Regions from separate parts of the Pseudomonas sp. FW507-12TSA genome, predicted to be linked through region 2. Evidence: predicted binding sites of a transcription regulator. Region 2 holds the regulator's gene; each other region holds the start of a gene.
What was found. Region 2 encodes FliA, which starts transcription of late flagellar genes. Its sites were predicted from a motif close to CTAAAGTTTNNNNNNNNNNNGCCGNTAA; they were not measured.

Region 1 (7,808 bases), on a different contig from region 2:
CGCCACCGACGAATCGTCGACGGTCAGCACCCGCAGGGAAATGGCCTTGTGCTGGGTCTCGACATCCACCACGCCTGCCGAGATCGATTCGGAAGTTGGCGCGACTTCCGCCAGGATCTTCTCCACATCGATGATTTCGACCAGCTGGTTATCCACCCGGGTCACTGCCGTGAGGTAGTGATCGCGCCCGGTGCCCTTGGGTGGCGGATGGATCTCTTCCCAGTTCATGTTGACGATGCGTTCCACCGAGCGCACCAGGAATCCCTGGGTCTTGGTGTTGTACTCAGTGATGATGACGAACGGATTGCTCTGATCCTGCAACCCGCCAGACCCAGTGGCCATTGCCAGATCCAGGATCGGAATGGTCGCCCCTCGAATATTCGCGACACCGCACACCACAGGACTGGATTTGGGCATCAAGGTCAGCTTCGGGCATTGCAGCACCTCGCGCACCTTGAATACGTTGATCCCGTAGAGTTGCCCACCGTCCAGACGGAACAGCAGCAGCTCCAGGCGATTCTGCCCAACCAATTGCGTGCGCTGGTTTACCGAATCCATTACACCAGCCATGCCCAGACTCCCCAAAGCTTTAAGATCCGACGCACGCTCATTGCTAAACGGCACGGCGCTTGCTTTTTAACTGTTATGAACGCCAAAACGACATTTTTTCGACGCCTGACATCACCTGGCCGCAGAGTGCTCTGCGCCCTTGCGATGCTGTGCATTTTAAACCCTGGCGGCCCTGCCATTGCTGATTCGGTCACCCTGCCTGATCTACTTATCGGCGTCACTCAAGGGTTTCTTGAATTCACGGTAGAAGACTACCTGGCAACCAGTCAAACCGAAGGACGCTATGAGATCGAGGTCAAGCAGCTGGATCCACGGATGCACATGCCTGCCTGCGACAAGGAATTGACAGCCAGCCTGGAAAGCCCGGCCCAACCCCTGGGGCGTGTGACGGTCAAGGTCCGCTGCGAAGGCAGCTCGCCCTGGTCGGTTTTCGTGCCGGCGCAGGTCAAGTTGTTCCGCGAGGTGGTCACCAGCGCCCGCCCTCTCAAACGATCGTCCATCATCGAGCCAAAGGATGTGGTACTACGCGAACGGGATATCAGCCAGAACGGACAGGGCTACCTGACCTCGGTCGACCAGGCCATTGGTCAGAAACTTGTCCGACCAATGGTCGCCGATCAACTCGTCACCCTGGTTCATCTGGAGCAGGCCGAGGTGGTGCGCAAGGGCGATCAGGTGGTGATCTCTGCACGCAGCGGCTCCTTGAATGTACGAATGCCCGGCGAAGCCTTGTCCAACGGCGGCATGAGCGAGCAGATCAGGGTCAAGAACCTGAATTCGCAACGGGTGATCAAGGCTCGCGTCACCGCGCCGGGCCAGGTGGAAGTGGCCATGTAGATCACTGGCGCTCGCCCCTCCCGTTCCCTAAACTGTGACCGATAACGGGTCGCAGATACCTGCCTTGGCTTGTCGACAATTGAGCCTAAAGTTTTCCAGGGTATGGCCGAGAACATGGCAAGCGTCCAAATACCCAGAGGTTTTACTCATCATGGTCATCGACTTCAGCCGTTTGAACAGCTCCTCCCCACTGACAGGCAGTACGCGTACCAGCGCCAGCAAGGAAACCGGTGATGCCGGCAAGCCCGTAGCCCAGGTAAGCACAGCCGAGACCAGCAAAAGCGGGGAATCGGTACACCTCAGCAATGAGGCTCAACAGTTGCAACGAATCACTGACAAGCTGCGCGACCAGCCTGTTGCCGACAAAGCCCGGGTGGCAGCACTGAAACAAGCTATCGCCGATGGCAGCTACCAAGTCGACAGCAACCGTGTAGCCAGCAAACTGCTCAATTTCGAAGCCCAGCGCTAGCCACAGGCTTGCGCCAGGCTTTTGGACGCTTAATCCCCAAGGCCAGCCATGCACGATACCAACCTACTGCAACTGATCACCGATGACCTTGCTCCAGCTCAACAATTGCTGGAGCTGCTCCGGGCCGAATCCATCGCCCTGCACGGCCGCGACATGCCGTTGCTGGAGGAGATCCTGGCGCAGAAACAGGCCCTGATCGTCTTGCTGGAACAGCATGGCCGCACCCGTACCCAGCTCCTGGACAGTCTTGGCCTGCCCGCCAATCGCGAAGGCCTTGCACAACTGGCCAGCCACTCCAGCCTGGGCGCGCAATTGCTCGAGCAAGGCGACCTGCTGGTCCAGCTCCTAGCTGAATGCCAGGCCGCCAACGAGCTCAACGGCCGCTCGATCCAGATCCAGCAGGCCACCACCGCCAACCAGTTGAAGATCCTCAATGGCGGCGAACCTCCAGCCCTCTACGACGCCCGCGGCTCCACCTCGATGCTTGCGAAGCAACGCCCACTCAGTCAGGCTTAGGCCGCAAAAATGAGCGCGTGCTACCAAGCCGCGAAACATGCTGGCAAAATGCTAGCTCCTGCGTGTAGTTGTATTTTGTCTGGAGATTGATGAACCGTGTTCACAGCATCAAACGCGGAAGATGCTCCGCAGCCACCCAAGGTGCTAACCACCCCGTTGGAGATCTCTTCCAACCTGCGTTTGCTGCAAGAAAGCCACGATCCGCTGATCATCACTTTCCATGAGCGCAGCCAGCGCTTCCAGAGTTACGTGGTGGAAGTGGACCGCGAGAGCAATACGCTCGCGCTCGACGAAATGATTCCCCGCGATGGCGAACGCTTCTTGCTCGCCGGCGAAGCATTCCGTGTCGAAGGCTTCCACGAAGGCGTACGCATCGCCTGGGAAAGCAACGGCTTGCCGACCCTGGACGAGTCTGGTGGCGGCCGCTGCTACCGCACCACCCTGCCGGACGAAGTGGTCTACCACCAACGCCGCAATGCCTTCCGCGCCGCCCTTAAACTGGCACAGCTGGTGGATATCGAGCTGGGCGGCGACAAGCTCAAGTCGCCCCTGACCGGCAAGCTGCTGGACATCTCCGCCACCGGCTGCAAGCTGCGCTTCGACGGCGAGATCTCCGCCCGCCTGCAACTGGGCCAGGTCTATGAGCGCTTCATCGCCGCCCTGCCCTTCGGCAGCATGACCGCACCGGTGGAACTGCGTTACCTGCACTACGAAGAAAGGATCGACACCACTTTCGCCGGCGTACGCTTCCACAACATGAGCGGCCTGGTGCAGCGCCAGGTTGAGCGCTTCGTCTATCAGTTGCAGCGCGAAGCACGGCGCTTCGACAAAGACGATATGTGATCGCCGAGGATCCATGAAAAACGGGCAGTGCCTTGCGGCAACTGCCCGTTTTTTTTCATCTCGAGCGCTAAGGCCTGGCTTCGCCCAGCGGCTCGCCATCACGCGCTTCGCCAACGGGCTCCTCGTCGCCTGCCCCGGATTCAGGCGACGTGGGCGGCACGGTATCCGTCGCAGGAGCGACCTGCATCTGATCCTGCACCACCTGCTCGTCCACCCGCGGGTCGAGGGCCGCCACCAGCGGCGAACTGGACATGCTGTCCGGCATCGCCACGTGATGCAGCGGCGCATCGTCGACCTGGTGCAGGTTGGTCACGGCCTTAGGCCGGATCCGCCAGACCAGTACCACGGCAAAGAAACAGAAGAAGGCATAGAGCATCTGGCTGCCGAACAGCTTCATCAGCACGCCGGCCGCCAACGGCCCGATGCTCGCTCCCACGCCATAGGTAACCAGCAGCATCGCCGTCAGCGACACCCGTCGATCGCCCTCCACGTGGTCGTTGGAAAACGCCACGGCCAGCGGATAGAGACAGAACTGCATCAGCGAACAGAAAAAACCCAGGATGAACAACACTTCCAAAGGCACCGTGGGCAAGATCGCCAACGGCAAGGCCATCACCGCCAGGAACAGGGCGAAGCAGCGAATCAGCAAGGCCCGGTCGAAGCGATCGGACAGCCAGCCCAGGGGCCACTGCACGACCAGGCCGGCAAAGATGCAGCTCCCCATGAACAGGCCTACCTGCTCGGTGCTCAAGCCCTGTTGCGAGGCATAGAGCGGCGCCAGGCCGTAGAACGAACCGACGATCAGCCCCGAGCCAAGTACCGTGCTCAGGGACTGCGGTACCCGCTTGATGAAGAAGCGCGGCTCCATCGGCGCCGGACGCAGGGGCGCCGGGTGGATGCGCCGGGTCATCGCCACCGGCACCAGGCACAGCGCGAAGCACAGCGCCACCAGCATCAGCAGCTCCAGCCCCAGGGCCGGATGCAGGACCAGGATCAGTTGCCCCAGGACCAGCCCCAGGTAGGACGCGATCATGTAACCGCTGAAGACCACGCCACGCTGCTTGGCATCGGCCTGCTCATTGAGCCAGCTTTCGATGACCATGTACTGGCACATCATCCCCAGGCCGACGATCATCCGCAGCACCAGCCAGGCTGGCAGCCAGTTCACCAGCCCATGGCCGAGCACCGCCGCGCCGACGATGCCGGCACAGGTGGCATAGGCCCGGATATGCCCGACCCTGGCGATCAGCCGGTGCCCCAGCTTGCCCCCCAAGACCAGGCCGAAGTAGTTGGCCGCCATGAGCGCCCCGACCCACAGGCCGTCGACATGGTCGGCCGCCAGGCGCAAGGCCAGGTAGGTACTGAGCAGGCCCGAGCCGATCAACATCATCAGCGAGGCGAAATACAGCGCGCGAAAAGATTTCCAGATCTGGCGCATCGGCGTTCCGGGCGGCTCCTTGAATGAGGTTCCGGACCCTCGGGACGAGGGCCCGGCCAGCGACGTTGGTTAAGCCTGGGCCGCTAGTACACGCCGTTCCCAGGGAGTGATTTCATCGAAGAAGCTGGTCAACTCCATGGTTTTCGAAGCGATGTAGCCTTCGATGAACTCGCTGCCGAACAGTTCCCTGGCCAACTGGCTGCGCTTGAGGCGCTCCAGCGCCGCATGCAAGGTACAAGGCAGGGACAGGTTATCCGGTACTTCGAATTCCCCCTGGATGGCAGCCGTTGGCGCCAGCTCGTTCTCGATACCATGCAAACCTGCTGCCAGGCTGGCGGCAATGGCCAGGTAAGGGTTGGCATCCGCCCCCGGCAAGCGGTTCTCGACCCGCCGCGCCACCGGCGAACTGGCGGGAATTCGCAGCCCCGCGGCGCGATTGTCGTGGGACCAGCAGGCATTGTTCGGCGAAGCGTAGGGATGGCACAGGCGCTGGTAGGAGTTCACATTGGGCGCGAACAGTGCCGTGAAATCCGCCATCCCGGCCTGCAAGCCACCGATGAAGTGGTGGAACAGTGCCGTGGGCTGCCCAGACTCGTCACTGAAAACGTTACGCCCGCTACCAATCTCCACCAGGCTCTGATGGATGTGCATGGAGCTGCCAGGGGTATGAGCCAGCGGCTTGGCCATGCAGACCACGATCAAGCCATGCTTGAGCGCCACCTCCTTGAGCAGGTGCTTGAACAGGAAGGTCTGGTCCGCCAGCAGCAGCGGATCGCCATGCAACAGGTTGATCTCGAATTGGCTGACGCCCATCTCGTGCATGAAGGTATCGCGAGGCAGGCCCAGGGCCGCCATGCACTCGTAGACTTCCTTGAAGAAGGGTCGCAGACCGTTGTTGGAACTGATGCTGAAGGCCGAGTAGCCGTCCTCCCGGCGGCCGTCCTTGCCGACCGGAGGGCGGAAGGGCTGGCCGGGATCATCGTTGGGCGCGAACACGAAGAACTCCAGCTCGGTGGCCACCACCGGCGCCAGGCCCAGGGCCGCATAACGGGCGATCACCTGCTTGAGCTGGCCGCGAGTCGACAGGCGCGAGGACTCGCCGCTGAGTTCGTCGGCGTCACAGATGGCCAGCGCTCGCGGAGTCTCGCTCCAGGGCAACCGATGAATCTGCCGCGGGTCGGCGGTGAGGGCCAGGTCGCCGTCATCGCTGCCATAGAAACGCGCTGGCGGGTATCCGCCCATGATGCATTGCAGCAGCACCCCGCGAGCCATCTGCAGGCGCCGCCCTTCGAGGAATCCCTCGGCGGTCATTACCTTGCCCCGCGGTACGCCATTCAAATCCGCAGTAACACATTCGATTTCATCAATGCCCGTCAATCGCTCGGCGAGTGAACTGTGGCCATCGGTTGTCATGACTCAATCCTTGTTGTTATACGAGCCGCGAACGGCGACCCGTACAAAATACGCACCACCCGTTCGGGATTTCAAGCACGGCAGAGCAAATTCCCGGACATGCCTGTTCCCGCCAGCACCAGCGCATCCACGACCATCCTGCGCGCCTGGACCTGTACTCGCCGGATCGATGCAGTAGGCTCGGCTGGTGATCTGAAGCAGGCCTGCGGAGGCCCCTCATGCTGGGAAATCTTGCCGATATCGATCTGCGGATGTTGCGAGTGTTCTGCGCCATCGTCGACGCCGGGGGCTTCACTGCGGCCCAGGCCCGGCTCAACACCAGCCTCTCGCGACTGAGCGTGGTGGTTCGTGACCTTGAGGAACGCCTGGGCTATTCCCTGTGCCGGCGCGGCAGCAGCGGCTTCCAGTTGACCGACCAGGGCCTGGAACTGTTCGAGGCCGCCCAAGGACTGTTCGCCGATATCGAGCGCTTTCGCCAACATGCCAACCGGTTGGGTCCCAACGCCCGCGAACACTTGCAGATCGGCAGCGTCGACAGCCTGGCCAGCCTGCCCTGCGCCCCACTGCCCCTGGCCCTGAAGCATTTGCGCCAGCGCTTGCCCCAGGTACGGCCGAACCTGCACCTGATGCGCCCTGACGAACTGGAGCAGTCCGTGCTGGACGATCGCCTGCACCTGGCCATCGGCGCTTTCCACCATGAGTTGTCGGGCTTGAACTATCGGCATCTGTTCGACGAAGAACAGCACCTGTACTGCGCCGCCGGGCATCCGCTGTTCGCCCTGCGCGACGAGGAATTGAGCCTGGACCGGATCTGCAGCGCCGACTATGTAGGTCGAGGCTATATGGCCGAACACCAGCGGCCCCACGACCTGCACTTCAACCAGGCGGTCAGCGCCTATAGCATGGAAGCCATCGCCACGCTGATCCTCTCTACCACCTACCTGGGCTACCTGCCCAGCCACTATGCCGCCGGCTGGGTCGCCAAGGGGCAGCTGCGCGCCCTGCTACCCCTGCGCCTGGGGTACCGCTCGCGCTTCCACTGCATCACTCGCCAGGGCCAGGAGCCTGGGACAGCCCTGGCCACGCTCCTGCAATGCCTGGAACTGGCGGCACAGCAACTGACCGAACCTGCGCCGGCCGTCGTTCAGGGCAGGTAGATCTTGAACAGGCCACCACCCAACGGGCCGCCGTTGCCGATCCGGGTGCGCCCACAGACGCCATTGCGCTGGTGCAGCTCGGCGATACGCCCGGCGAAATACAAACCCAGCCCGGTGCTACCGCTGCTCTGGTTGATGCCCTGCATGTACTCGGCCTGGCGCTCGATCATCGCCTGGGGATAGCCGTCGCCATCGTCGTTGATCGACAGCACCACCTGGCCTTCCTCGTCGCTGACACTGATCAGCAGGGCATGGCGGGCATGGCGGATGGCGTTATTGATGCAGTTGGCCAGCACCGAGGCGATCAGCTCACGATCGAAGAAACCCAGGGGGCTCAGCGGATCGACTTCATAGGTGGCGGAAATCCCGCGGCTCTTGAACACTTCCTGGTGGCTCACCAGCTGCGCTTCGATGAAGTCGTCCAATTCGTGGTAGGCCGGCTGCAACGGCAACTGGTTGACTCCCAGCTTGTACAGCCCCAACAGCTGCACCAGCATGCCGTTGAGGTGCGCGAACTCGTAGTCGATCACCCCCTGCTCGGCAGGCAGCTGCCCTTGCGGCAGGC
Region 2 (7,808 bases):
CAGGTGTCGCATGAGTGATCTCGGTACGCTCGCGGACCTGGCCGAACATGCTGTTCACCGTGTCCAGAGCCTCGAGCACCACGTCCATCAGTTCCGAGTCGACTCGTCTCTCACCCTTGCGCAGGATGTCGAAAACGTTCTCGGCGATATGGCAGCACTCCACCAGCTCATTGAGCTGGAGGAAGCCGGCGCCCCCTTTAACAGTGTGAAAACCGCGAAAAATTGCGTTGAGCAGATCCGCATCATCTGGCCGGCTTTCCAGCTCGACCAATTGTTCGGACAGTTGCTCTAGAATCTCGCCGGCCTCAACCAGGAAATCCTGAAGGATCTCTTCATCGGCGCCGAAGCTCATTAATGGGTGCTCCTAGAATCCAAGGCTGGAAAGCAAATCGTCAACATCGTCCTGACCGGACATGACGTCTTCCCGTTTATCGGCATGAATCTGCGGACCTTCACCCTTGGCGAGATGTTTTTGCGGATCTTTTTCCGCCAGGATCGATGCGCGGTCATGTTCGATACCAGCGAAACGATCGACCTGGCTGGCCATCAAGACGAGTTTGAGCAGATTGCTTTCGACTTCCGTGACCAACTGGGTCACGCGCTTGATCACCTGGCCGGTGAGGTCCTGGTAATCCTGCGCCAGCAGAATGTCGTTGAGGTGGCCGGAGATGGTACGGGTCTCCTGCTCGCTACGAGTCAGAAAACCGTCGACCCGCCGCGCCAGTTCGCGAAACTCCTCGGCACCGACCTCGCGCCGCATGAAGCGGCCCCAGTCCACGCTCAAGGCCTGGGCTTCAGCGCTCAGGCCGTTGACCAGCGGGGTGCTGCTCTCCACCAGGTCCATGGTGCGGTTGGCTGCGGCTTCCGTCAGCCGGACCACATAGGACAGGCGCTCGGTGGCATCCGTGATCTGTGAAACTTCCTCGGCTTGCGGCATATGCGGGTCAATCTGGAAATTGACGATCGCGCTATGCAGCTCGCGGGTGAGCTTGCCCACTTCCTGGTACAGGCCGCGGTCACGGGTCTGATTGAGCTCATGGATCAGTTGCACGGCTTCGCCGAACCTGCCCTTCTCCAGACTCTCGACCAGTTCCAGCGCATGTTTTTTCAGGGTCGACTCAAAGTCGCCCAGTGAAGATTCGTTATGCTCCATAGCTCCCCCGTGGCGCAATGGCTACGCATCTCAACCGATGCGTTCGAAGATCTTCTCGATCTTCTCTTTCAGCGCCTGGGCCGTGAATGGTTTGACGACATAGCCGTTAACGCCGGCCTGGGCGGCTTCGATGATCTGCTCGCGCTTGGCTTCGGCAGTCACCATCAATACCGGCAGGTGCTTGAGCTTTTCATCGGCGCGCACGTGGCGCAGCAGATCGATACCGGTCATGCCCGGCATGTTCCAGTCCGTTACCAGAAAGTCGATGCTCCCGCTGTTGAGTACCGGAATGGCGGTAGTGCCATCGTCGGCCTCGACCGTGTTGGTGAAACCCAGATCACGCAACAGGTTTTTTATGATCCGCCGCATCGTTGAGAAATCATCAACGATGAGGATTTTCATGTTCTTGTCCAATTCGACCTCCAAGCAGTCTTAAACGCATCCAGTTCCTGGACGCGCCATTCAATCAATCCGGCATAACACGCAACGACTGCATGGAGCACATACTGCAAAACCGGCAAGGCGCAAGGCCTGACCGGTCTTGGGCGCAGTGTCCCCACACTGCCTGTCAGCGCGCTCGCCACTCCCCCAAACGCCCCCGCAAGCGGGCCGCGCACTGGCTGTGTAACTGGCTGACCCGCGATTCGCTGACCCCCAGGACCTCACCGATTTCCTTGAGGTTCAGCTCTTCGTCGTAGTACAGCGCCAACACCAGTCGCTCGCGCTCCGGCAAATTGGCAATCGCATCCGCCAACGCGGCCTGGAAGCGTTCATCCTCCAGGTCCCGTGACGGCTCGAGATGAGCACTGGCGCCATCCTCGTGCAGCCCTTCATGTTCGCCGTCCTGCAACAGGTCGTCGAAACTGAACAGCCGGCTGCCCAGGGTGTCGTTCAAAATCCCGTAATAATCGTCGAGACTCAATTGAAGTTCGGCCGCAACCTCGTGATCTTTAGCGTCACGACCGGTTTTAGCTTCAATTGCGCGAATGGCATCACTGACCATGCGCGTATTACGGTGCACCGAACGCGGTGCCCAGTCGCCTTTACGAACCTCGTCGAGCATCGCGCCACGGATACGGATACCCGCGTAAGTCTCGAAACTCGCGCCCTTGCTCGCGTCGTACTTGGTCGATACTTCGAGCAAACCGATCATCCCGGCCTGGATCAGGTCCTCTACCTGGACACTGGCCGGCAACCGCGCCAGCAAGTGATAGGCGATACGCTTGACCAGGGGCGCATAGCGCTCGATCAGTTCGTATTGGCTGTCACGCGCCGACTTCTTGTAGAGGTTGTAGCCACTGGCAGTCATAGCACCGGTCCCGCTGTTTGATGCACTAGCCGCTCGACAAAGAATTCCAGGTGCCCGCGTGGGTTCGCCGGCAACGGCCAGGTATCGACTTTCTGTGCGATGGCCTTGAACGCCAATGCACACTTCGAGCGAGGAAAGGCTTCATAGACCGCACGCTGCTTTTGCACGGCCTTGCGCACGCTTTCGTCGTAGGGAACTGCGCCGACATATTGTAAGGCCACGTCCAGGAAGCGATCAGTGACCTTGGTCAACTTTGCAAACAGGTTGCGCCCTTCCTGGGGACTCTGGGCCATGTTGGCCAGGACCCGGAAGCGGTTCATGCCGTAGTCGCGGTTGAGCAGCTTGATCAGCGCGTAGGCGTCGGTGATCGAAGTGGGTTCGTCGCAGACCACCAGCAGCACTTCCTGGGCCGCGCGGACAAAACTGACTACCGAGTCACCAATACCCGCAGCGGTGTCGATCACCAGCACATCGAGGTTGTCGCCGATGTCGCTGAAGGCCTGGATCAGGCCGGCATGCTGGGCGGGGCTCAGGTGCACCATGCTCTGGGTGCCCGAGGCGGCCGGAACGATGCGGATGCCACCCGGCCCCTGGAGCAGCACGTCGCGCAGCTCGCAGCGCCCTTCGATGACATCGGCCAGGGTGCGTTTGGGGGTCAGGCCCAAGAGGACATCGACATTGGCCAATCCCAGGTCGGCATCCAGCAGCAAGACCCGTCGACCGAGCTCAGCCAGAGCCAGGGACAAGTTCACTGACACATTAGTCTTGCCGACGCCACCTTTGCCGCCGGTCACCGCGATCACCTGTACGGGATGCATGCTGCCCATGTTCTTTCTTTACCTTGTCTTACTTAGACGGGGCCACATAACTGGCTGCGTGTTCACCGTGAGAACAATGCCTGGCAGACCATCGATGTAGATACACTGCAATCTATTCATGAGTACCTCAGCCGACCCGCTTGGCCGGGTTGTGGTACAGGTCAGCGAACATATCGGCCATGGCTTCTTCGCTGGGTTCTTCCTGCATCTGCACGCTCACGGCGCGGCTCACCAGTTGGTGCCGACGCGGCAGGTGCAGGTCGTCAGGAATCCGCGGGCCATCGGTCAGATAGGCAACCGGCAATTCATGACTGATGGCCAGGCTCAACACCTCGCCAAGGCTGGCTGTTTCATCCAGTTTAGTCAGGATGCAGCCGGCCAGCCCACAGCGCTTGTAGCTGTGGTAGGCGGCGGTCAGCACCTGCTTCTGGCTGGTGGTGGCCAGCACCAGGTAATTCTTCGCGCGGATCCCGCGACCGGCCAGGCTTTCAAGCTGCATGCGCAACGCCGGATCGCTGGCCTGCAGGCCGGCGGTATCGATCAGCACCACGCGCTTGCGCAGCAGCGGCTCCAGGGCCTGGGCCAGGGACTGGCCAGGATCGACATGGGTCACCGAGACATTGAGGATCCGCCCCAGGGTCTTGAGCTGCTCCTGGGCACCGATGCGGTAGCTGTCCATGCTCACCAGCGCAATGTTCTGCGCGCCGTACTTGAGCACGTAGCGAGCCGCCAGCTTGGCCAGGGTGGTGGTCTTGCCCATGCCGGCAGGGCCGACCATGGCAATCACCCCGCCCTCTTCCAGGGGCTCGACTTCCGGCGTCAGGATCATTCGCGCCAGGTGCGCCAGGAGCATGCGCCAGGCCTGGCGTGGCTCGTCGATATCGGTGATCAGGGCCAGCAGGTCGCGAGCCAGGGGGCCGGACAAGCCGATGCGCTGCAGGCGGCGCCAGAGGTTGGCCTGTTCGGGACGACTGCCCTGCAACTGGCTCCAGGCCAGGGAACCGAGCTGTACTTCCAGCAGCTCGCGCAAGCCGTTGAGCTCGGAGCGCATGGAGTCCAGGGCACGGTTGTCCACCGCCGGCGCGACTGGGGCCGGAGCCGGGCGCGGGCGCTCGGTCAGGGTTGGCTCGATCAAGGGCTCGGCTGCCGTCAACGGCAGGCCGGCGAACAACTGGCGATTGCTGATCGAGGCAGTGTCGCCTTCGCCCCGCAGGCTCAGCTCGGCCTGGGCGGTAACGATCCGCGACTGGGTCTTGCGCAGCTCGTCTTCGAGCTCCATGTTCGGAATCCGTGGCGACAAGGCCGATAACTTGTAATCCAGGGCCGCCGTCAGCTCGACGCCACCGGCGATCCGGCGGTTGCCGATGATGGCAGCCTCGGCCCCCAACTCATCACGAACCAGTTTCATGGCCTGACGCATATCGGCGGCGAAAAAACGCTTAACTTGCATAACCCACTACCTCAGCCGTTGGGCCCTACTGTCGCAACGATGGTCACTTGCTTGTTGTCGGGAATTTCCTGGTACGCCAGCACATGCAAACCCGGGACGGCCAGACGACCGAACCGCGAGAGCATGGCGCGGACCGGACCCGCTACCAACAGAATCACCGGTTGACCTTGCATCTCTTGACGCTGCGCCGCTTCGATCAGCGAACGCTGCAGCTTCTCTGCCATGCTTGGCTCGAGCAGAACGCCTTCTTCCTGGCCTTGTCCTGCCTTCTGCAAACTGCTGAGCAAAATCTGTTCCAACCTTGGCTCCAAGGTGATCACAGGCAGCTCGGACTCAGTACCTACAATGCTTTGGACGATGGCGCGAGACAATCCGACGCGCACCGCAGCAACCAAAGCGGCAGTATCTTGACTCTTAGCGGCATTGTTGGCGATAGCCTCGGCAATGCTGCGGATATCACGCACCGGCACCTGTTCGGCCAACAAGGCTTGCAGCACCTTGAGCAACTGCGAGAGCGAGAGCACGCCCGGCACCAGCTCTTCAGCCAGCTTCGGCGAACTCTTGGCCAGCACCTGCATCAGTTGCTGGACCTCTTCGTGGCCGATCAGTTCGCTGGAGTGCTTGTACAGAATCTGGTTCAAGTGAGTGGCGACCACGGTACTGGCGTCGACCACGGTGTAGCCCAGGGACTGGGCCTGGGGCCGCTGGCTGATCTCGATCCACACCGCCTCCAGGCCGAAGGCTGGATCCCGGGCGGCGATACCATTGAGGGTGCCGTAGACCTGCCCCGGGTTGATCGCCAATTCGCGATCCGGATAGATCTCGGCCTCGGCCAGGATCACGCCCATCAGCGTCAGGCGATAGGCGCTGGGGGCCAGGTCGAGGTTGTCACGGATATGCACGGTGGGCATCAGGAAACCCAAGTCCTGGGACAGCTTCTTGCGCACCCCCTTGATCCGCGCGAGCAGTTGCCCGCCCTGGTTGCGGTCCACCAGGGGAATCAAGCGATAACCCACTTCCAGGCCGATCATGTCGATCGGGGTCACGTCGTCCCAGCCCAGTTCCTTGGTCTCCAGGGCCCGTGCCGGCGAGGGCAGCAGATCCTGCTGGCGCTGGAGCTCTTCCTCGGCGCGGACCTTGGCCTGGTTCTGCTGGCGCCAGAGCAGGTACGCCGCACCGCCGGCCACCAGGGCCAGGCTGAGGAAAGACACATGGGGCATGCCCGGCACCACGCCCATGACCGCCATCAGCCCGGCGGCCACCGCCAGGGCCTTGGGCGAGGCGAACATCTGCCGGTTGATCTGCTTGCCCATGTCCTCGGAGCCCGAGGCACGGGTGACCATGATCGCCGCCGCGGTGGACAACAGCAGCGAGGGCAGCTGCGCCACCAAACCGTCACCGATGGTCAGCAAGGCATAGACCCGGCCAGCGTCGGCAAAGGTCATGTCGTGCTGGAAGATACCGACCGCCATACCGCCGATCAGGTTGATGAACAAGATCAGCAAGCCGGCGATGGCATCACCGCGGACGAACTTGCTGGCACCGTCCATGGAGCCGTAGAACTCGGCCTCCTGGGCCACTTCGGCGCGGCGCGCCTTGGCCTGGTTCTGGTCGATCAGGCCGGCGTTGAGGTCGGCGTCGATGGCCATCTGCTTGCCGGGCATGGCGTCCAGGGTGAAGCGCGCGCTCACCTCGGAGATCCGCCCGGCACCCTTGGTCACTACCACGAAGTTGATGATCATGAGGATCGCGAAGACCACGATACCCACGACGTAGTTACCGCCGATCACCACCTCGCCGAAGGCCTGGATCACCTTGCCCGCGGCGGCGTGCCCTTCCTGCCCATGGAGCATCACCACCCGGGTCGAGGCCACGTTGAGTGCCAGGCGCAACAAGGTGGCCACCAGCAGGATGGTGGGGAATACCGCGAAATCCAGCGGTCGCAGGGCGTAGACGCAGACCAGCAGGACCACGATCGACAGGGCGATGTTGAACGTGAAGAACACATCCAGCAGGAACGCCGGCACCGGCAGCATCATCATGGCCAGCATGACCAACAACAGCACCGGCACACCCAGATTGCCCCGACCAAGGTCGGCCAGGTTACTGCGAGCCGTGTTGATTAACTGAGTGCGATCCACCGATTTACCCCGTTCCGTAAAGCAAACTTTTGACGCCTGAAGCGGCACAGGGCGGCTACTGCAAGAAGCCTTCCAACTTTCATCCGGGCAGCTCAATCAAGTATTTGCACGCATTTCATCACGCAGGGAGCAGCAGCCCGCAGGCCATGGAGAGAGCTAATGGCAATCAGCCATTTTTCTGGCGAGCCGGCCCGATCAGGACAAGCCCCGCACTAAGCAGGGTCGGCCGGGCCCGAGGCCGGGCGCTTGCCGGAGCTGTCGCGCTGCAAATCGCCGGGAATCTGCGGGTCCTTGAGCGGTTCCGGGCGCTTGCCCTTGCCCGCGCGGTATTGGCGGATCTGGTAGACGTAGGCCAGTACCTGGGCCACCGCCAGGTACAAGCCGGCCGGAATCTCTTCCTCAAGCTCAGTGGAGTAGTAGATCGACCGCGCCAGGGCCGGCGACTGCAGCAGCATGATCTCGTGGGCGGTGGCGATCTCGCGGATCTGCTGCGCCAGGAAGTCGGTACCCTTGGCCAGCAGCACCGGCGCCCCGCCCTTTTCGGCGTCGTACTTGAGCGCCACGGCGTAGTGGGTCGGGTTGGTAATGACCACGTCGGCCTCCGGGATCGCCGCCATCATCCGCCGCTGGGACATCTCGCGCTGCACCTGGCGAATCCGCTGCTTGACCTCCGGACGTCCTTCCTGGTCCTTGTGCTCGTCGCGCACTTCCTGCTTGGTCATCAGCAGCTTCTTATGGGCCTGGTACAACTGCACCGGCACATCCACTGCGGCGATCAGGATCAGCCCGCAGGCCATCCACAAGGTACTCCAGCCCACCAACTGGACACTGTGGATGATCGCCAGCTCCATGGGTTCATGGGCGATGCGCAGCAGATCGTCGATATCCGCGGATAGCACCGACAGCGCCACGAACAGCACCAGGCTGAACTTGGCCA
Region 3 (7,808 bases), on a different contig from region 2:
CGGTTCCAGGTCACGCCCAGGTAGGGGGCGAACTGGCGATCCAGTTCATAGCGCAGGCGCAGCCCGACTTCGGTTTGCGCCAGGCCCGATCCCAGGCGCCGTTCCGGATCGTTGCGGCCATAGAGGTTGACCTCCACCGTGGGCTGCAGGATCAAGCGGTTGCTCAGCAACATGTCATAGTCGCCCTTGAGGCGCAGGGCCGTCTGGCCGCCTTCGCCGAGGTAGGCGGTGACCTGGCTTTCGAAGTTGTACAAGGCCATGCCCTGCAGGCCGATGGCGGCCCAGGTCTGGGGCGAGGCGGGTTTGAAATCCTGGCGCACACCGCCGACCAGGTCCCACCAAGGGCCGATGGCATGGCCCCAGAGCGCCTCGAGCTCGATTTTCTCGCTGCGACCGTCGTTGCGTTCGCCTTCGCTGCGCAGCCACAAGCGCTCGATATCGCCACCGATCCAGGCATTCATTTCCCAGGCCAGGGTACTGCCGCGGTCGGCATCCTGGTATTCCAGCTGGTTGATCAGCCAGAGCGAATTGATCGCCTGGTCATGGACACCATGGCCTGACACCTCGGGAAAGGCTGCGCGTCGATCGGCTTCGGTAGGCGTCGGGATCGGCGTCCGGCTGCGTTCCCAGGCTGGGGTAGGGGCCAGGCCGTGGGCGCCGTGATCCATGGTGGACATCGCGCCGGGCGCCATGCCGGGCATGCTCCGGTGGTCCATGCCGACAGGGTCGGGCGTGGCATTGGCGGCGCTGGCCACCAGGCCCAGGCCGAGCAGCAAGCCGGGCAACGGCGCAGCAGGCTGGTGCTTCATGACGGACTTCCTTCCTGGTCGATGCGTACTTCGCGGAACATGCCCATCTCCATGTGGTACAGCAGGTGGCAGTGATAGGCCCAGCGGCCCAGGGCATCGGCGGTGACCCGATAACTGCGGCGGGTGCCGGGGGGCATGTCGATGGTGTGCTTGCGCACCTGGAAGCGTCCCTGTTCGTCCTCCAGGTCGCTCCATACGCCGTGCAGGTGGATGGGGTGGGTCATCATGGTGTCGTTGACCAGGACGATCCGCACCCGCTCGCCATAAGCCAGGCGCAAGGGTTGGGCGTCGCTGAACTTGATGCCATCGAAGGACCAGGCGAACTTCTCCATGTGTCCGGTCAGGTGCAGCTCGATGGTGCGGCTGGGCTCGCGGCCGTCGGGATCCTCGAAGGTGCTGCGCAAGTCGGCGTAGGTCAGCACCCTGCGGCCGTTATCGCGCAGGCCGAGGCCCGGGTCGGCGAGTTTTGGCGTCGGGTTCATGGTCTGCATGTCCACCAGCGGATTGCCGTGCTCCGACGGCGGGTGGCGTTGCATTGGCGCCATCTCGCTGGCCTGGCTGTGGTCCATGCCCTGCATGTCGCCATGGTCCATGGCGGCCATCGGCTCGTGCCCCATCCCCGGCCTGTCCCCCATGCCCGCGGGCGCCATGGCGCCGTGGCTCATGCCCATGTCGGCCATGCTCAGCAGTGGACGCGGATCCAGGGGCGGTACGAGGGCGCCCAGGCCGTGGCTCACCGCCAGGGTGCCACGGGCATAGCCGGTACGATCCATGGACTGGGCGAAGACGGTGTAGGCCGGCTCGCGGCCGGGTTCCACCAGCACGTCGTAGGTCTCGGCCACGGCGATGCGCAACTCGTCGACGCTGACCGGGCGCACCTGCTGGCCGTCGGCGGCGACCACCGTCATCTGCAATCCCGGGATGCGCACATCGAAGTAGCTCATGGCCGAGGCGTTGATCAGCCGCAGGCGCAGCCGTTCGCCGGGCTTGAACAGCCCGGTCCAGTTGCTGCCCGGGGTCTGGCCGTTGAGCAGGTAGCTGTAGCTGGCGGCGCTGATGTCGGCCAGGTCGGTGGGGCTCATGTTCATTTCGGCCCACATCTTGCGATCAGCCAGGGTCGCGGCCCAGCCATCGCGGCCGGCATCGTCGATGAAATCGCCCAAGGTGCGCTTGTGGTAATTGAAGTAGCCGGACTGCTTTTTCAGGATCTGCATCAGGCGCTGTGGTGCAAGGTCGCTCCAGTCGCTGAGCAGCAGCACATGCTCGCGATCGTACTGGAACGACTCCGGCTCCCGGGGATCGATCACCAGCGGGCCATAGACCCCGGCCTGCTCCTGCAGCCCGGAATGGCTGTGGTACCAATAGGTGCCGTGCTGGCGGACCTGGAAGCGGTACTCGTAGACGCTGCCCGGGGCGATGCCGGCGAAACTCAGGCCGGGCACGCCGTCCATGTTGGCCGGCAGGAGGATGCCGTGCCAGTGGATCGAGGTGTCTTCCTCCAGGCGGTTGCTCACGCGGATGCTCACTGTATCGCCTTCGCGCCAGCGCAGCAGCGGGCCGGGCAGGCCGCCATTGATGGTCATCGCGGTGCGCGGGGTACCGCTGAAGTTCACCGGCGTCTGGCCGATGTGCAGGTCGAACTGTCGACCGCGTATTTCCTGGGGCAGGCCAGGGTTGGCCCGGGGCCAGGCGGGGGAGTGCCAGAGGCCGCTGCCGGCCAGTGCGCCGACGATGCCCATGCCCTTGATCAAGCTGCGTCGTGTTGGATTGCCAAGCATGCCGAGTGAGTCCTGTCAGTCCTGGGATTCAGGTTCAGGCAGAGACTAATCGGCGCTGGCTGTCAGCCAACTGAGGTTCAGGTTACAGATTTGTCAGCGTGGCTGATGGGGTGTTGGGCCCGACCGTCGGCGGTATCCGGGCCCAGGCGCTAGATCAGCCAGGCGCTGCTTCGAGGAGGCGCTTGAGGTTGTCCAGGGCCTGCTCGCAACAACGCTCCATGCGCGAGCGCAAGCCGCCGAGATTGAGGTCGGTGGAGTATTGCAGGCTGTGCTTGAGCAGGGTGCCGTCGCCCTGTTTGCGCAACTGGTAGTGGACGATGCCATCCAGGGGCGCGGAGCTGAACACTATCTTGAACTCCCTGGGCAGCACTGCGTACAGGACCCGGCAGCTCAGGTGCACCTGCAAGCCCAGCAGGTTGATGGTTTCGCTGAACCTGTGGCCGGCCGGCAGCGAGCCGCCCAGGCCGGTATCGGCACGCAGGGACCCGGGATGCCATTCGTGCCAGCGGTCGGGTTGGGAAAGGTAGTAGTAGACCGTATCGATGCTGGCGGCGATGTACCGCTGCTGGCTGATGTATTCGCCCGTCAGGTGGGGCTGGTGCTGGCCCATGATGCATGCACCTCCTTGTGGCCGGAGCTGCAAATATAGTCGCACTCCCGCGCTGGGGCGGGAGTGCGCTCGACCATTCAGCGGACTTTGAAGCGACCCATCAGGGCACTGACCCGCTGGTTGGCCTGGACCAGGCTCTGGGTGTTGTGTTCACTGGCCTGGCCGCTTTGCAGCAGTTCCTCGACCATATGTCGGATGCTCACCATGCTGCGGTTGATTTCCTCGGTGACCGCGCTCTGTTGCTCGGCGGCGGTGGCGATCTGGGTGCTCAGGCTGTTGATCTGGCTGACCGAACCGGCCATTTCATCCAGGCCCGAGTTGACCCGGGCAGTGGCATCGGCCGCCGACTGGCAGCTGGCCTGGGTGTTTTCCATGGCGCTGACCGAGGAGCTGACCCCCTGAGTCAGGCGAGTGAGCATCTCGTTGATTTCCGAGGTACTGGCCTGGGTACGGGCGGCCAAGGCGCGTACTTCGTCGGCCACCACGGCAAAGCCGCGACCCTGCTCCCCGGCCCGGGCCGCCTCGATGGCGGCGTTGAGCGCCAGCAGGTTGGTCTGTCCGGCGATGGCGCCGATCACCCCGAGGATCTCGGTGATGCGCTGGGCATCTTGCTGCATGGCCTCGACCTTGTGGGTGGCGCTGGCCACTTCGTCGATCAGGGCGATCACGCTGCCGGACGCTTCGCCCACCACCACTCGCGAACGCTCGGCATGCTCGTTGGCGCGCTGGGTGAATGCCGCGGTTTCGGCGGCATTGGCCGCCACGCTGTCGGCGGTGGAGCTCATCTGGGTGATGGCGGTGACGGTCTGGTCGGTTTCCGAGGCGTGCCGGGCGAGGATCTGTCCGCTTTGCTCGCTGGTGCGTTGCAGTTGTTGCAGGCTGCCGGCCATGGCCTCGGTGGCCTGGGTCACCTCGCCGATCATGTCCTGCAGATAGATGATGAATCGATTGACCGAGTGGCCGATGGCTCCCAGCTCATCCTCGGCGCGGATGGTGATGCGCCGGGTCAGGTCGGCGTCGCCGGTGGCCAGGGTGTCGATGTTGGCCTTGAGGGCCTTCATGCGCTGCACCAGCTGGCCGATGGCATAGACCTGCAGCAGCACCAGCAGGATCACCATGGGCAGTTGCAGCAGGCCCAGGGTGCTCAGCACGTCGTCGCGCTGGGCGGTGATCAGGCGGTTGGGCAGGGAGCTGGCGAGGAACCAGGGGGTGCCCTCGATAGGCTGCATGAAGAAGGTGCTCGGTTCCCCGGCGTTGTCGAACTCCAGGCGCTGCAGGCCGCTGCCGCGATTGCCCAGGGCCTGCTGCACCTGGGCGACGAAGGCCGAGCTGCTGGCCAGTTCGGCGATGTTCTTCAGGACGATGGGGCCATTGATCCGCGAACTGTTGCTGATGATCTTGCCGTCGGCCTCGACGATCAGCATCTGCGCGCCCAGGGTCTTTTCCTGGGCGGCCACCAGGTCATTGAAGAAGCCCAGGGTCACGTCGATGGTGGCCACGCCATAGGGCACGCCGTCTTGGCTGATGGCCATGGCGCAGTTGGTACGCGGTTCGGCGCTGGCATCGTCCTTGTAGGCGGCGGCCCAGGCGCATTGGCCCGGGGCGGTCCGCATGCCGCCCTTGTACCAGGGCTGGTCGTAGTAGTTGGGCGCCGCGTCGCTGTTCCAGAAGGTATTGACCTTGAGCTGGCCCGAGGCATCGCGGTGCCAGAAGGTACTGTGCTTGGCGCGCCCTGGAGTGCGCTGGCCGGGCAGGGGCCAGATGCCACCGCCGAAGACCTTCTGCTCTCCATACTGGTCCACCAGTCCCGGCAAGACCCGGTCGATGCTGTCGCTGTCGAGCAGGGCGACGGTCTGGGTAATGCTGCGTTGCTGTGCCTGGACCTTGTTCAGTTCACCCTGGATGCGTTGCGCCACTTCGGCGATGCGGTCCAGGGCGACCTGTTCTTCGGTATGACGCAACTTGGGGGCCACCAGCTGGCCGATACCCAACACCGTGAGTACCAGCATCACGGCTATGAACAGGACCAGAAAGAGCGTGTAGCGGGCTTGAATCGTGCGCAAAGCGGGCATGGGACCTGTCCTTACCGAGCGTTTCTTATTCTTTGGGAGAGCTGCGCCTTATGCAGGGCATTAAGAAGGTATCGGCGCTGGACATGCGCTCTTTAGGACGTTCGTCCAGAAAAATCGATTTTGTTTGCAAGGAGTTTGCCTAAGTGCCAGCGACGTGGGGAGCGGTAACCGGCAAGGACCGCAAAAATGCTCCGAGAGTAGCCTTGAATAGAGGCCAGGCCCTTTAAATCAGGGGCTTTTGGCGAATTTGTCGGAAATGTATAAAAAATGTAAATTTCCGAAATAATTCGTTGGCGCGAATTGTTTCGGCGTTGATACTTGCCCCCATTCAGATGTTTCACCATGGCTTGCGACCTGTTTCAGAGGTCTGCCCGGAGCTTTACGAAGGTTCCATGATGGCAGGACAGGGGAATCGACAAGCCGGACTACAGGAGTTGCAGTATGGCAATCGGATACGTTGGCGGCTGGAGCAGCAAGGCAGGCCTGTTGCAGGGAGGCGGCGACGTCAAGAAAGCCCCGCAGAGCGCCAAGGTGCGCCAGATCCTGACCATGGTGGGGCAGAACGCTACCGTGCTCGACGTGCGCAAGATGGATCAGTTGAAGCTGCACAAGCAGATCAAGGGCTTCGATCCGACGAATGTCACCATCAAGTCCTTGGGTGGCATGAGCACTTTCCTCAAGAACAACGGCCTGATCTCCGATGTCACTGCGCTGAACCTGCTCAATGCCGGTGACAAGTTCGACCGTTTCGGCATCCCGAAAAACCCCGAGGAGCCTTTCAACGCCCTGGAATACTTCGCGATGAAGATCGACGATATCCAGAACAACAACCTCAAGGGCAACAAGTACGCCAACTACCTGATTCCCGAGTACAAGAAGGCCATCTACGTCCTGCAGAGCCTGCAGAACTACGGCAAGGGCAACGGCACCACGGTACCCAACAAAGACGGCGCCACCTCCGCCAAGGCCTGAGCCGGGTTTCGCAAAAGGGCCGGGGCGCTTTCCAGCGACCCCGGCCTTGTCGTTTCAGCGGTCCAGCAGGGCCAGCACCTCTTCGCTGTAGCGAGTGCCGGCGGTGGCTTGCGAGCTGAAGATGCGGTCCAGCGGCGCCAGGTCATCGGCGCTCAGGCGCACGTCCAGGGCCGCTACGTTCTCCTCCAGATAGCGCCGCTGCTTGGTGCCGGGGATGGGTATCAGGTATTCGCCCTGGGCCAGGACCCAGGCCAGGGCCAGTTGCCCAGCGCTGACCTCCTTCTGTATTGCCAGCTGCTGCACCTGTTCCACCAGGCGCAGGTTGCGCTGGAAGTTCTCTCCCTGGAAACGCGGGTTGAAACGCCGGTAATCATCGGCGGCGAAGTCGTCCGGGCTCTTCAGGGCGCCGGTGAGAAACCCCCGGCCCAGCGGGCTGTAGGGAACGAAAGCGATGCCCAGGCGCTGGCAGGTGGCAAGGCAGCCGTTTTCCTCGGGGTCGCGGCTCCACAATGAGTATTCGCTTTGCAGGGCGCTGATGGGGTGGACCTTGTGCGCCCGTTCCAGGGTCGCCGCCGAGGCTTCGCTCAAGCCCAGGTAGCGCACCTTGCCGGCCTTGACCAGTTCGGCCATGGCGCCGACGGTTTCCTCGATCGGCACCTGTGGGTCGACCCGGTGCTGGTAGTAGAGGTCCAGGGTATCCACGCCCAGGCGTCGCAGGCTGCCATCGATGGCGGCGCGCACATACTCCGGGCGACCATCGACGCCACGGGCCGAGGCATTGGCGGGGTCACGGACAATGCCGAACTTGCTGGCCAGCACCACTTGTTCGCGCTTGCCGCGAATGGCCTGGCCGATCAGTTCTTCATTGCTGTGGGGGCCGTACATGTCGGCGGTGTCCAGCAGGGTCACGCCCAAGTCCAGCGCCCGGTGCAGGGTGGCGATCGACTCCCGGGAATCGCTGCCGGTGGTGTAGAAATCGCTCATGCCCATGCAGCCCAGGCCAATGGCGGAAACCTGCGGGCCGTTGTGGCCCAGTTGTCGAGTGTGCATCGCTGGCTACTCCAGTGGTAGTGGGGAGGCGCTCATTGTGCTACTCGACAAAACAGCGATAAACCGGCTAAAAACGCTAGCACTATTAAGATATTCCAAATAATAAAGAGCGTTTTCCATGGATCGTTTCAACGCCATGCGCGTGTTCACCCGGATCGTCGAGCTTGGCGGTTTTGCCCGGGCGGCCGATAGCCTGCAACTGCCCAGGGCCTCGGTGACCATCCTGATCAAGCAGTTGGAGGCGCACCTGGGAGTGCAGTTGCTGCACCGCACCACCCGCCAGGTCAGCCCGACCCTGGACGGAGCCGCTTATTACCAGCGTTGCATACGCCTGCTGGCAGATCTGGAGGAGGCCGAGGCGGCCTTTTCCCAGGGGCGGCACAATCCCCGGGGCACCTTGCGGATCGACATGCCGGCCGGTATCGGCCACCTGATCGTGATGCCGGCGCTGCCGGAGTTCTCCGCGCGCTATCCCTTGCTCGAACTGGAGATCGGTCTCAATGACCGCCCGGTGGAC
Region 4 (7,808 bases), on a different contig from region 2:
GTCGTGAGCCTGCCCCACGGCTGGGGGCACGCCCGCCCGGGTGTGCAGATGGAGATCGCCAGCGGACAACCAGGCTGCAGCGCCAATGACTTGACCGATGAGCGCCATCTGGATGCATTGTCGGGGAATGCGGCGCTCAATGGCGTGCCGGTCAAGGTAGTGGCGGCCTGAGATGTCTGTCGGAGAGGCCAAGCAGCGCGCTCAGGATTCCGTTACAATGCGCCACCGTGCCGACAACAGAGTCGGAAAGTTCAGCCGAGGTGTTCCATGGATATCATCGAAACTATTAAAGAGCAGATTGCCAACAACACCATTCTGCTTTACATGAAAGGCTCGCCGAATGCCCCACAGTGTGGCTTCTCCGCGAAAGCCGCGCAGGCCGTGATGGGTTGTGGCGAGAAGTTCGCTTACGTGGACATCCTGCAGAACCCGGAAATTCGCGCCAACCTGCCCAAGTACGCCAACTGGCCAACCTTCCCGCAACTGTGGGTCGATGGTGAGCTGGTCGGTGGCAGCGACATCATGGCGGAGATGTTCGCCAACGGTGAGCTGCAGACCCTGATCAAGGCCGCTGCCGAGAAAGCAGCCGCAGCCAAGACTGAAGCCTGATCCAGGTTGCCTTGCAGGAGCGAGAGCACTCGCTCCTGCGCATTGCGTGAATATATCCACGTAATGCAAAAAGCCCCGCTTCTGGAAAGAAGCGGGGCTTTTTATTGTCGGGAGTATTACGAGTTAAGTTACTCGTCACCCATTTGCGATTGCAGATAGTTCTCGATACCAACTTTATCGATCAGGCCTAGTTGAGTTTCCAGCCAGTCGATATGTTCTTCTTCGGATTCGAGAATATCTTCCAGCAGTTCACGGCTGCCGAAGTCGCCGGCCGATTCACAGTGGGCGATCGCTGCCTTGAGGTCGGCATGGCCGGTACGCTCGATGCGCAGGTCGCACTCGAGCATTTCCTTGGTGTGTTCGCCGATGTGCAGCTTGCCCAGGTCCTGGACGTTGGGCAGGCCTTCGAGGAAGAGGATGCGCTTGATCAGCTTGTCCGCATGCTTCATCTCGTCGATGGACTCGTGGTACTCGTGCTTGCCCAGCTTGTTCAGGCCCCAATCTTCATACATGCGGGCATGCAGGAAGTACTGATTGATCGCGACCAGTTCATTGGCAAGGATTTTATTGAGATGCTGGATGACTGTAATGTCGCCTTTCATGATGGGGTCCTGCCCTTTAATTAGTTGAACATGGGCAGAGTCTGAGCCGCATATAGATTACTGTCAAACCTAAGTTATTGAATAATATATAAAAATTAATCGGAATAAGAATGTTTGTGTTCCGCGTTTTGCACCTAAGCAATTGAATTGCAGGCACAAAAAAACCGGACACTAGGTCCGGTTCTTGAATCTGGGTATTTAAATCAGGCGATGCTGAATTCCACAGGATAGGGAATCGCTGCTTGGGCGGTCTGCAATTCGGTCAGCGTCTCGCGGACTACCTGCTTGGCCAGGCAAGCACATTTGCCACATTGGCTGGCAACGCCGGTCGCCTGGCGCACTTCACGGTAGCTGCAGCAACCTTCGTAGATCGCTTCGCGGATTTGGCCGTCGGTGACACCGGTGCAGAGGCAGACATACATAAGATGAGAACCGTCGCTGGTTAGGGCTCAATTGCGATGGATCTTAATGTTAACGAGAATGATTGTCAAAGTGGTTTCGACAGCATTTCCTGCGATTTTCCGTCGGGGTGACGAATGGCTTTTGCTCCCGTTAATGACAGATAAGCGGTATTTTTCGCCTTGTGGGCCAGCTTGGGAAAAAACCACTAAGGACAGCTTAAAAACGCCGTGTATGATGCTCGGTTCATGCGAAGCGGGGGCAGGACATGCAGCTGTCGTATCAAAATGACAGACTCCAGGCCGGTCCCCTTCTTCCATCAGTACGTCCACACCAGGAGATATCCAATGAGCGTTCTCGTAGGCAAACAAGCCCCTGACTTCACCGTCCCGGCCGTTCTCGGCAATGGCGAAATCGTCGACAGCTTCACCCTGTCCTCGGCCATCAAAGGCAAATACGGCCTGGTGTTCTTCTACCCGCTGGACTTCACCTTCGTCTGCCCGTCCGAGCTGATCGCTCTGGACCACCGCATGGCTGACTTCAAGGCACGCAACGTGGAAGTGATCGCCGTGTCGATCGACTCGCACTTCACCCACAACGCCTGGCGTAACACCCCGATCAATGCCGGCGGCATCGGTCAGGTTCAATACATCATGGCTGCCGACATGAAGCACGAAATCGCCAAGGCCTACGACGTAGAGTCCGAAGGCGGCGTGGCTTTCCGTGGTGCCTTCCTGATCGACGACAAGGGCGTGGTTCGCTCGCAGATCGTCAACGACCTGCCACTGGGCCGTAACATGGAAGAGCTGATCCGTCTGGTCGATGCCCTGCAATTCCACGAAGAGCACGGCGAAGTCTGCCCTGCCAACTGGAAAAAAGGCGACAAAGGCATGACCGCTTCGCCAGAAGGCGTTGCTGCCTACCTGACCGAGAACGCCGGCAAGCTGTAAGGCCTGGCATCTCGCATAAAAAAACCGGCCTCAGGGCCGGTTTTTTTATGCAGCGGATCTTCAGTCGTCGAAGTCCTGCCAGCCGCCCATTTCCTTCCAGCGGTTGACAATGCCGCAAAACAGCTCGGCGGTCTTCTCGGTGTCGTAGCGCGCCGAGTGTGCCTCGCGACCGTCGAAGTCGATGTCTGCGCTCTGGCAGGCCTTGGCCAGTACCGTCTGACCGTACGCCAGGCCCGCCAGGGTGGCGGTGTCGAAGCTGGAGAACGGATGGAACGGGTTGCGCTTCATGTCCAGGCGCGCCACGGCGGCGTTGAGGAAGCCCAGGTCGAAGCTGCTGTTATGGCCGACCAGGATCGCGCGCTTGCAACCGTTGGCCTTCAAGGCCTTGCGCACCCCGCGGAAGATATCCGTGAGGGCGGTCTCTTCGCTGACGGCCATGCGCAGGGGGTGATCGAGCTTGATCCCGGTGAACTCCAGGGCCGCCGGCTCGATGTTCGCTCCCTCGAAAGGCTCGACCCGGAAGAAGTAGGTGTGCTCGGGGAACACGAAGCCTTTTTCGTCCATGCCGATGGTAGTGGCGGCGATTTCCAGCAGGGCGTCGGTGGCGCAGTTGAAGCCGCCGGTCTCTACGTCGACGACAACTGGCAGGTAGCCGCGAAAGCGTGCGGCCATGGGGTGGCGAGGGCCACCGCTGCCTTCTTGTTCATCGTCGAAATGTTCGTCACTCACGAGTGATCCTCCAGCAGGCGCCAGCGCAGTTTTTCCCCGGCGCGCAGCGGAATGACAGTCAGCTCGCCGAACGGCAGGCTGGCGGGGGCGGTCCATTCTTCACGAACCAGGGTGATACGGTCGGTGTTGGCCGGCAGGCCATAGAAGCGTGGGCCATTGAGGCTGGCGAAGGCTTCCAGCTTGTCCAGCGCATTGCGTTGTTCAAAGGCCTCGGCGTACAACTCGATGGCGGCAAACGCGGTATAGCAGCCGGCACAACCGCAGGCGGCTTCCTTGGCATGCTGGGCGTGAGGCGCGGAGTCGGTGCCGAGGAAGAACTTCTCGCTACCGCTGGTAGCAGCATCCAGCAGGGCGTGCTGGTGGACGTTGCGCTTGAGGATCGGCAGGCAATAGAAGTGCGGGCGAATCCCGCCTACCAGCATGTGGTTGCGGTTATAGAGCAGGTGATGCGCGGTGATGGTGGCGCCGACGTTGGCCGGGGCTTCCTTGACGAACTGCACTGCATCGGCGGTGGTGATGTGTTCGAACACCACCTTCAGTGTCGGGAAGCGTTCGACCACGCGCCGCATGTGTTCGTCGATGAAGATCTTCTCGCGGTCGAAGACATCGATGTCGCCGTGGGTCACTTCACCGTGGACCAGCAGCGGCAGGCCGACTTCGGCCATGGCTTCGAGTACCGGGAAGATCTTGTCGATGCTGGTCACCCCCGAGTCCGAGTTGGTGGTCGCGCCGGCCGGATACAGCTTGGCGGCGTGCACGAAGCCGCTGGCCTTGGCTTCGCGGATCTCGTCCGGCTGGGTACGGTCGGTGAGGTAGAGCACCATCAGCGGCTCGAAGCGGCTGCCGGCCGGGCGCGCGGCGAGGATGCGCTGGCGATAGGCGTCGGCTTGTGCGGCATTGCGCACTGGAGGCACCAGGTTGGGCATGATGATCGCGCGGCCAAAGGTGCGCGCGACATCTGCGACTGTATTGGGCAACACGGCACCATCGCGAAGATGGATATGCCAGTCGTCGGGACGCAATAGGGTCAGGCGGTCGGACATGGGAGGTTCCAGGCGGGTAAAACTAGGGGGGAATGCTACCGGAAAAGACTCTTGCAGGCACTCGCTATCAAGTTTTGCTCAGAGCGACCGATAGCCCGATGGTATGGCGTATTCACGCCTGTCGATTTTTCTGTTGTACACGTCAGTGGAGCCTCCCGTGCGCCAGCGTTATCTAGCCTTGCTCAGTGTGTTTGCCAGCCTGCCCGCGATGGCTCTCACTTTCCAGACTCGCCTGGAGAGCATTGAGTGGACGGTCGAAGGCGACAAGTTCGAATGCCGCTTGATCCAGCCGGTGACCGATTTCGGTTCTGGTGAATTCGTGCGCCGGGCCGGCGAACAAGCGATCTTCCGCCTCAAGAGTTTCAACCCGATGCAGGCCGGTGGCTCGGCGACCCTGCTCGCGGCTGCCGCGCCTTGGCAGCCCGGCCGTGGCGACATCAGCCTCGGGGCGGTCAAGGCGGGCACCGATGGCGTGTTGTTCAACAGCAACCAGATGCAGGCTGGCCGCCTGATCATCGGCTTGCTGGAAGGGCGCAGCCCGGTGGTCCGTCACTACTCCCGCGAAGGCGGCGTGTCCGAGGTTCGCCTGCTACCGGTGAAGTTCAGCAAGGCCTATGGCGACTATCAGACCTGCATGACCAAGTTGCTGCCGATGAACTACGACCAGATCAAGCAGGCCGAGATCGGTTTCCCTGGAGGTGGTATCGAACTCGATGCCCGGGCCAAGGCCAAGCTGCAGGTCATGGTGGACTTCATCAAGGCCGACCCGACGGTCAATCACATTGAGCTCGATGGCCACTCGGACAACAGCGGCAATCGCCTGACCAACCGTGACCTGTCGCGGCGCCGGGCCCTGGCGGTGATGGAGTTCTTCAAGGCCAATGGCCTGGCCGAAAACCAGATCGTCGTGCGTTTCCATGGTGAACGCTATCCATTGGCACCCAATACCAATGCCGCCAACCGGGCCAAGAATCGTCGGGTCAACGTGCATCTGGAACGGGTCGCCCCCGCCGAGAAACCTGCCCCGGCGCCCCAGGCGGCCTCCGAGGCGGGGGCTGCGGCCACTTCCTGACCCGGTTTTCATCGTCGCCCGCCTGACATATTTTGTCGCCTGGGCGTCATAAGCTGTCGCCCCTCTGTAAATTATCCGCATTGACCGGTAGACTCGACGGCTTTCCGTACAACCCCGTGGAGTGATGGCATGGCGGACGTTAAGAAGGTCGTTCTCGCGTATTCGGGCGGCCTGGACACTTCGGTGATCCTCAAGTGGCTGCAGGATACCTACAACTGTGAAGTAGTGACTTTCACTGCTGACCTGGGCCAGGGCGAGGAGGTCGAACCGGCCCGCGCCAAGGCACAAGCCATGGGTGTCAAAGAGATCTATATCGACGATCTGCGCGAAGAATTCGTGCGTGACTTCGTCTTCCCGATGTTCCGCGCCAATACCGTCTATGAAGGCGAGTACCTGCTGGGTACCTCCATCGCCCGTCCGCTGATCGCCAAGCGCCTGATCGAGATCGCCAACGAGACCGGCGCCGACGCCATCTCCCACGGCGCTACCGGCAAGGGCAACGACCAGGTGCGTTTCGAACTCGGCGCCTATGCCTTGAAGCCCGGCGTGAAGGTGATCGCCCCTTGGCGCGAATGGGACCTGCTGTCCCGCGAGAAGCTGATGGACTACGCCGAGAAGCACGCCATCCCGATCGAGCGCCATGGCAAGAAGAAGTCCCCGTATTCCATGGACGCCAACCTGCTGCACATCTCCTATGAAGGCGGTGTGCTGGAAGATACCTGGACCGAGCACGAAGAAGACATGTGGCGCTGGACCGTCTCCCCGGAGAAGGCCCCCAATACCCCGACCTACATCGAGCTGACCTACCGCAACGGCGACATCGTCGCCATCGATGGCGTCGAGATGAGCCCGGCCACCGTGCTGGCGACCCTGAACCGCATCGGCGGCGAGAACGGCATCGGTCGCCTGGACATCGTCGAGAACCGCTACGTAGGCATGAAGTCCCGTGGCTGCTACGAGACTCCTGGCGGCACCATCATGCTCAAGGCCCACCGTGCCATCGAGTCCATCACCCTGGACCGTGAAGTGGCGCACCTCAAGGACGAGCTGATGCCCAAGTACGCCAGCCTGATCTACACCGGTTACTGGTGGAGCCCGGAGCGCTTGATGCTGCAACAGATGATCGACGCCTCCCAGGCCAGCGTGAACGGTGTGGTACGCCTGAAGCTGTACAAGGGCAACGTCATCGTCACTGGCCGCAAGTCCGACGATTCGCTGTTCGACGCCAACATCGCCACCTTCGAAGAAGATGGCGGCGCCTATAACCAGGCGGACGCGGCAGGCTTCATCAAGCTCAATGCGTTGCGCATGCGCATCGCCGCCAACAAGGGCCGGAGCATGCTCTGAATCCCTGAGCGGTCGTGACAGGCCGCCATAGGCACACCGTCGTACCCAAAACGCCGCTGGCTCATTGTGAGACCAGCGGCGTTTTGCATGGGGCCGGCAAATGCTCGGGGACACCAGGCGGCTTGTCGGGGAAGCGGTTCCGCGTGGTAGCGCCACACGGGCGGGAATAAGGTCGTTAGCGGTACCTGCCCCTGGCTACCAATAGGCCGTCGGTACAGGGTAAGGGCCAGACCCTAACTCACCGTTGCGCCTATCAAGTTCCTATTGGGAGGGACTCCAATGAAAACGCTCAGATCCTACCTGTTTCCCCTGGCCTCGACGCTGGGCCTGGCTGTGCTTTCCAGCCATGCGCTGGCGGCGGTTTATGTCTGTGGCGATGAGGAATGCAACACCTGGGATGCCATTACCGAAGTGCAGCTCGAGACCAAGTCCACCGATGGAGAAAATACGACCATTCGCCAGACCCTCAGCCTTTCGGCGAGTGAATCCATCACCAATGGCTACAACAGCATCGCCAACACTGACCTCTACCTGAAGAAAAGTCTTTGGCACATAGGTGGCATTGAGCCGTTCAAGGGCAAGCAGCATGTAACTGCCTACGTCTATAAATCCACCGACCCCGATACCCGCCTCAAGACCTGCCACGCTTTCTCATACAAGAATCCCAAGGGGCGCTACCACGCCACTTGCGATAAATGAGGGCGAAGTGTCGTTGATCCTTGCCTGATATGAGTAGGCGATCCGGAGCCCCGCGGGGCTCCGGTTTTTTCTGCCCAGCTTTCCAGCAACCGCCGGTTGGCGAGCAGCCTGGCAGCCTGCTGGGCAGGGCCTATCATGTTCAGGGTTGGGGATCGACGAAAACCAGGGAGATCAGTATGCGGCTCAACGATGTGGAACAGAGTCTCCGGCGTGACCTGCAAGGCACGGCTTCTGACTTGCGCTGGTCGGCGGTGGAACTCAGGCGTATCGCTGAATTGCTGCGCCAGGCAGGCAATGGTGCGGATGCCGATGCGCTGGTGAGGATGTGCCAGTTGTTCCAGGATGACGAGGAGCGGCT

Region 1: flgM (flagellar biosynthesis anti-sigma factor FlgM) is a predicted target of FliA. The motif match lies at 1,493-1,520, and genes of this name have one in related genera.
Region 3: AC3WK8_RS07340 (methyl-accepting chemotaxis protein) is a predicted target of FliA. The motif match lies at 5,338-5,365, and genes of this name have one in related genera.
Region 4: AC3WK8_RS03645 (flagellar protein MotY) is a predicted target of FliA. The motif match lies at 4,399-4,426, and genes of this name have one in related genera.

What each region holds. Positions count from the first base shown of each region.
Region 1 is NZ_JBYSWT010000037.1:67,981-75,788, reverse strand. It holds gene AC3WK8_RS27710 (chemotaxis protein CheV) at 1-570, opposite strand, end outside; gene flgA (flagellar basal body P-ring formation chaperone FlgA) at 646-1,407, shown strand; gene flgM (flagellar biosynthesis anti-sigma factor FlgM) at 1,559-1,876, shown strand; gene AC3WK8_RS27695 (flagella synthesis protein FlgN) at 1,925-2,392, shown strand; gene AC3WK8_RS27690 (flagellar brake protein) at 2,489-3,235, shown strand; gene AC3WK8_RS27685 (MFS transporter) at 3,303-4,673, opposite strand; gene AC3WK8_RS27680 (glutamine synthetase family protein) at 4,743-5,984, opposite strand; gene AC3WK8_RS27675 (LysR family transcriptional regulator) at 6,305-7,243, shown strand; gene AC3WK8_RS27670 (sensor histidine kinase) at 7,231-7,808, opposite strand, start outside.
Region 2 is NZ_JBYSWT010000009.1:138,908-146,715, reverse strand. It holds gene AC3WK8_RS11325 (chemotaxis protein CheA) at 1-352, opposite strand, end outside; gene AC3WK8_RS11320 (protein phosphatase CheZ) at 365-1,153, opposite strand; gene AC3WK8_RS11315 (chemotaxis response regulator CheY) at 1,184-1,555, opposite strand; gene fliA (RNA polymerase sigma factor FliA) at 1,722-2,462, opposite strand; gene fleN (flagellar synthesis regulator FleN) at 2,459-3,289, opposite strand; gene flhF (flagellar biosynthesis GTPase FlhF) at 3,408-4,730, opposite strand; gene flhA (flagellar biosynthesis protein FlhA) at 4,742-6,871, opposite strand; gene flhB (flagellar biosynthesis protein FlhB) at 7,084-7,808, opposite strand, start outside.
Region 3 is NZ_JBYSWT010000005.1:225,226-233,033, forward strand. It holds gene AC3WK8_RS07325 (copper resistance protein B) at 1-809, opposite strand, end outside; gene AC3WK8_RS07330 (copper resistance system multicopper oxidase) at 806-2,587, opposite strand; gene AC3WK8_RS07335 (SRPBCC family protein) at 2,742-3,197, opposite strand; gene AC3WK8_RS07340 (methyl-accepting chemotaxis protein) at 3,275-5,269, opposite strand; gene AC3WK8_RS07345 (hypothetical protein) at 5,711-6,241, shown strand; gene AC3WK8_RS07350 (aldo/keto reductase) at 6,296-7,291, opposite strand; gene AC3WK8_RS07355 (LysR family transcriptional regulator) at 7,410-7,808, shown strand, end outside.
Region 4 is NZ_JBYSWT010000002.1:317,593-325,400, forward strand. It holds gene AC3WK8_RS03610 (molybdopterin oxidoreductase family protein) at 1-171, shown strand, start outside; gene grxD (Grx4 family monothiol glutaredoxin) at 268-609, shown strand; gene bfr (bacterioferritin) at 738-1,211, opposite strand; gene AC3WK8_RS03625 (bacterioferritin-associated ferredoxin) at 1,415-1,633, opposite strand; gene AC3WK8_RS03630 (peroxiredoxin) at 1,958-2,560, shown strand; gene rnt (ribonuclease T) at 2,621-3,289, opposite strand; gene pyrC (dihydroorotase) at 3,286-4,332, opposite strand; gene AC3WK8_RS03645 (flagellar protein MotY) at 4,490-5,404, shown strand; gene AC3WK8_RS03650 (argininosuccinate synthase) at 5,534-6,751, shown strand; gene AC3WK8_RS03655 (hypothetical protein) at 7,031-7,450, shown strand; gene AC3WK8_RS03660 (hypothetical protein) at 7,627-7,808, shown strand, end outside.